2 regions of the Microbacterium sp. SORGH_AS_0428 genome follow, and region 1 is predicted to be linked to the other one. Evidence: predicted binding sites of a transcription regulator. Region 1 holds the regulator's gene; the other holds the start of a gene.

Region 1 (2,449 bases):
CGGCAAATCGTCGAGGCTGATCGTCACGCGGTCCATCGTAGAACCGCGCAGGACCTCACTCGCCCGAGGCGTACTCCGTCGGGATCGCCAGACGCTGACCCGCGCTCACCTGCGCGCCCGGCAGAGTGTTCAGCCGCATGATCGCGTCGACGACGTCGCGGGGGTCGTGCTGCGGGGCGACCTCCTCTGCGATCGACCACAGCGACTCCCCCGCCATCACGGTCACCATCTCGAACGACCCGGTGGCCGCGCCGGGCTCGCGGGAGGCGAGTGCGGATCCGCCGCTGATCACACCGACGGCGAGCGCCGCGACGACGGGCAGAGCGACGAGCCAGGCGAGCACCCGACGACCGCGCGCCGTCAGGCGCAGGCGGGTGGCGACGGGGGCGGCGAACTCGATCGTGCTCATGACGACTCCTTCAGGACGGGAAGAGATTCGTACCCGGCCCCCCGGCCGGGAGAGCCGGGTACGAACTTCTCTTCCGAAGCTATCTTCGATTTACGGTACTGTCAAGCGATCGCGAAGCCGGTCGAGTTTCGAAGACGACACGCCCTCCATAAGGACGGGATCGCCGCCGATCCCCGCTACGGTTTCGCTGAAGAGACCGAATCACCGACCTCCGACATTCGAACGGAACAGACCCGACGGGAGTGCCGCATGGCCACCAACCAGAAGCCGCAGACCCGCCGGCGCAAGAGCCTCAGCGACAAGCAGCTCGCGATCCTCGAGGTCATCCAGCACTCCATCGCGCGCCACGGCTACCCGCCGAGCATGCGCGAGATCGGCGACGCGGTCGGGCTGAAGTCGCTCTCGAGCGTCACGCACCAGCTCAACCAGCTGGAGCTCTCCGGCTATCTCCGTCGCGACCCCGGCAAGACGCGTGCGATGGAGGTCCTGATCGATCTGCCGGGAACCGCCGCCGAGAACCCGGCCGATACCGCGCCCGCCGTGGGCGATGCCGCGCTGGTGCCGCTCGTGGGCCGCATCGCGGCGGGTGTGCCGATCACGGCCGACCAGCACGTCGAGGAGATCTTTCCGCTGCCCCGCCAGCTCGTGGGCAAGGGAGATCTGTTCATGCTGAAGGTGTCCGGGGACTCGATGATCGACGCCGCGATCTGCGACGGCGACTGGGTCGTGGTCCGTTCGCAGCCGACGGCGGAGAACGGCGACATCGTCGCCGCGATGCTCGACGGGGAGGCGACCGTGAAGACGTTCCGGCGCCGCGACGGACACGTCTGGCTGCTGCCGCGCAACACGGCCTTCGAGCCGATCCTCGGCGACGACGCCGTCGTCCTCGGAAAGGTCGTCGCGCTGATGCGCGCGGTCTGACTCGCCGGCTCGCCTGATCCCCGCTGGGCGTGCCCGGAGCAGCCGCGTAGCGTGGGGGCATGACCGCCTCCAGCACCTATGGTTCCTGGCCCTCGCCCGTCTCGGCCGCCGACGTCGCGAGTTCCTCCACGCGCTTCGACGGTGCGCGGTTCGTGGGCGACGAGATCTGGTGGGCGCAGTCGGTACCTGAGGAGGGCGGCCGCATGTCGGTGCGCCGCCGACAGAGCGACGGTCGGACGGTGGACGTCCTTCCCGCTCCGTGGAGCGCTCGGTCCCGGGTGCACGAGTACGGCGGCGGCGCGTGGTGCGCCGCCGAGGACGGCCGGCTCTTCTTCGTGGAAGGGAGCGATCAGCGCGTCTACACCCTCGGCTCCGGCGGCGCTCCGACCCCGTTGACGCGGGAGGAGGACGGCACGGCGTTCGGGGGTCTCGTATGGGCGGCCGGCCGCCTGCTCGCGGTGCGCGAGCGCACTGCGACATCCGGCGGCGAACGCGCGATCGTCGAGATCTCGCTGGACGGCACCGGCGCGCGGGTCGTCGCACACGGTGACGACTTCGTCGCCCAGCCTGCGCTGTCTCCCGACGGGCGCCGTCTCGCATGGATCGGCTGGAACCACCCCGATCTGCCGTGGGATCGCGCCCGCCTTCATGTCGGGCGTCTGCGCGACGGCGTGGTCGCCGATGCGATCGACGTCACGGATGGCGCGACGTCGGCGCTCCAGCCGGTGTGGACCGGTGCCGACGAGCTGCTCTACCTCGATGACACGTCCGGCCGGTGGCAGGTGCAGCGCGTGGAACCGGACACCGGCGAGCGCAGTGCCCTGACCCACGACGACGCCGACACGGGCGGCGCACTCTGGACGCTCGGGATGCGGTGGTTCGCCCCGCTCGAGGACGGACGGATCGTCGCTGTGCGCACGAACGGGGAGGAGACGGTCGTGGTGATCGATCCCGCGGACGGCACGACGCGCACCGTCGGGGTGGACGGCGCCTCCCAGACCTTCCTCGAGGATGCGCGCGGCACGCGTCTGCTGATCACGACGGCGTCCGCATCCGCCCCGCTCGGACTCTGGCTCGTGGATGCGGACGGCCAGGCGGCGCCGGAACGTCTCGCCGGCG
Region 2 (2,449 bases), 1.3 Mb from region 1:
CGCCACCGACGTCGCGGCGCGCGGCATCCACGTCGATGACATCGACCTGGTCATCCAGGCCGATGCTCCCGACGAGTACAAGACGTACCTGCACCGCTCGGGCCGTACTGGTCGTGCCGGTCGCAGCGGTACCGTCGTCACCCTGGTGCCGCGTCAGCGCCGCCGTCGCATGACGGAGCTGCTCTCGCGCGCCGAGATCGACGCGCCGTTCGAAGAGGTCCGCCCCGGCGACGACGTCGTCGAGGAGGTCGCCGGGCGCCAGCTCGCCGACGTCGCCTCCGCCTGACGCCGAGTCACGCAACGCCCCCTCGCCCCGTGCGAGGGGGCGTTGCCGCATCTCGGGTCAGAACAGGCGCGCGGGCTGCGGTGCCGATCCGGTGACACGCACGGATGCGGCGGCCGCCGCCGCACGTGCTCCGGGTGCGACCGGCCGCGCACGCACCGGCTCCTCCTCGTCGCGGCCATCGAGTCCGTGCACCCGCAGCAGCGGTCGCACGCGCCGACCGAGCCACTGCCGGTACGCCTTCGGAGCGCTCACCGACGCTCCCGGATACAGCCCCAGGTAGCTCGAGACGAGCTCGGGATGCTCGCGGCGCAGCCACGCCATGAACCAGGGCTTCACGCCCGGGCGCAGATGCAGTGCGCCGTAGACGACGCGGACCGCCCCCGCCGCCTTGATCCGCCGCAACGCATCGTCGAGCGCCGCGATCGAGTCGGTCAAGTGGGGCATCACGGGCATGAGGAAGACCGTGACGCGGAAGCCCGCATCCGTCGCCGCCCGCACCGTGTCGAGGCGGGCTTGGGCCGTCGGCGTGCCCGGCTCGACAGAGCGTTGCAGGTCGTCGTCGAACAGGGCGATCGACATCGCTATCGACACGGGGACCCGCTCGTGCGCGCGCTGCAGCACCGGCAGATCGCGGCGTAGCAGTGTTCCCTTCGTGAGGAGGGAGAACGGGGTTCCGGACGCGGCCAGGGCGTCGATGATGCCGGGCATGAGTCGGTAGCGTCCCTCCGCGCGCTGGTACGGGTCGGTGTTGGTGCCGAGCGCGACGTGCTCACGACCCCACGAGCTGCGGGCGAGCTCGCGCTCGAGGACCTCAGCAATGTTCACCTTCACCACGACCTGGGTGTCGAAGTCGCGACCCGCGTCGAGGTCGAGGTACGTGTGCGTTCCGCGTGCGAAGCAGTACGTGCAGGCGTGGCTGCACCCCCGGTACGGGTTGATCGTCCAGTCGAAGGGCATCGCGGAAGAGCCGGGCACGTGATTCAACGCGGAGCGCGCCGCCACCTCGTGGAAGGTCATGCCCGCGAACTCCGGCGTCGTCACCGAGCGCACGAGCCCCTCGAGTCGCTCCATCCCGGGCAACGCCGACGCATCCTCCTCGCCCACCTTCTGACCGTTCCATCGCATGACGAAAGTGGAACAAAGATTCGATCCGATGTCAACCGAGAACGATCGCACATCGCACAGAGATCTGATACGACTCGTCGGGCGTGCGCACGGGAGGCACAATAGAGCGTGATCTCCACCGCGTCACCCGAGACGCTTCCCTCGCGCCGCGCTGCGCGCGTCGCGTCCGGGCGCCTCCGTCGCCGCCGCGTCGCGGTCGCGTGCGCCGCGATGGCCGCCATCGTGGTGGGGGTCCTGTGGGTGAGCGCTCTTCTGGGGGGAGTGCCGGTAGCCGCTCCCGGTGCACCGGCGGCTCCGCCTGCCGTACAGAGCATCCCCGCGCCGGTCTTCACCCGGGCGCCTGCGGCCGCATCCATCTGCGACGACCCGGCCGTCGCCGCGGCGGTCGCAGCCGGCGACGACGAGGCCGTGATCGTGGCCGCCGGCGGGGGGATGTCCTTCCGCGAGGCGGTCGTCTCCGGAACCGCCCCGTGCATCTCGCTGTCGGATCCGGCCCGCCGCTGGGTCGTCGTGAACAAGCAGCGGCCCTTGAACCCGATCGACTACGAACCACAGGGCATCGTGCAGGTGCAGGGCCTGCAGACCTTCAACGCCGGGGTGCTCCGCCAGGACGCCGCCGCTGCGCTGCAGCAGATGGCGGAGGCCGTCGAGACGGCCGGTGTCGGCACGCTCGGACAGCTCAGCGGCTACCGCTCCTACGACACCCAGGTCGCGACCTACCAGGAGAACGTGGCGCGCGGCGGGCAGGCCGAGGCGGAAGTCTCGAGCGCCCGGCCCGGCTTCAGCGAGCACCAGCTCGGGCTCGCGATGGACCTCATGCCCTGCGGGAGCGGATGCGGCACCCTCGACGACTTCGGGTCCTCGCCCGAGGGGCAGTGGGTGGCAGCGAACGCCTGGCAGTTCGGGTTCGTCGTCCGTTACGAGCAGGGGGCAACGCCCGTGACGGGGTACGAGGCGGAGCCCTGGCACCTCCGCTACATCGGGCCGGAGCTGGCGCGGGCGTATCACGAGGGCGGCTGGCACACGCTCGAGGAGTTC

The links. Region 1 encodes LexA, which represses DNA repair genes until DNA is damaged. Its sites were predicted from a motif close to TCGAACANNTGTTCGA; they were not measured.
Region 2: a site for LexA is predicted at 1,420-1,435, ahead of QE374_RS10240 (Rv2578c family radical SAM protein). Genes of this name have one in related genera too.

What each region holds. Positions count from the first base shown of each region.
Region 1 is NZ_JAVIZT010000001.1:773,407-775,855, forward strand. Features, by position in the region: gene QE374_RS03815 (histidinol-phosphate transaminase) at 1-36, opposite strand, end outside; gene QE374_RS03820 (LysM peptidoglycan-binding domain-containing protein) at 56-409, opposite strand; gene lexA (transcriptional repressor LexA) at 659-1,330, shown strand; gene QE374_RS03830 (prolyl oligopeptidase family serine peptidase) at 1,390-2,449, shown strand, end outside.
Region 2 is NZ_JAVIZT010000001.1:2,119,436-2,121,884, forward strand. Features, by position in the region: gene QE374_RS10235 (DEAD/DEAH box helicase) at 1-286, shown strand, start outside; gene QE374_RS10240 (Rv2578c family radical SAM protein) at 344-1,411, opposite strand; gene QE374_RS10245 (M15 family metallopeptidase) at 1,520-2,449, shown strand, end outside.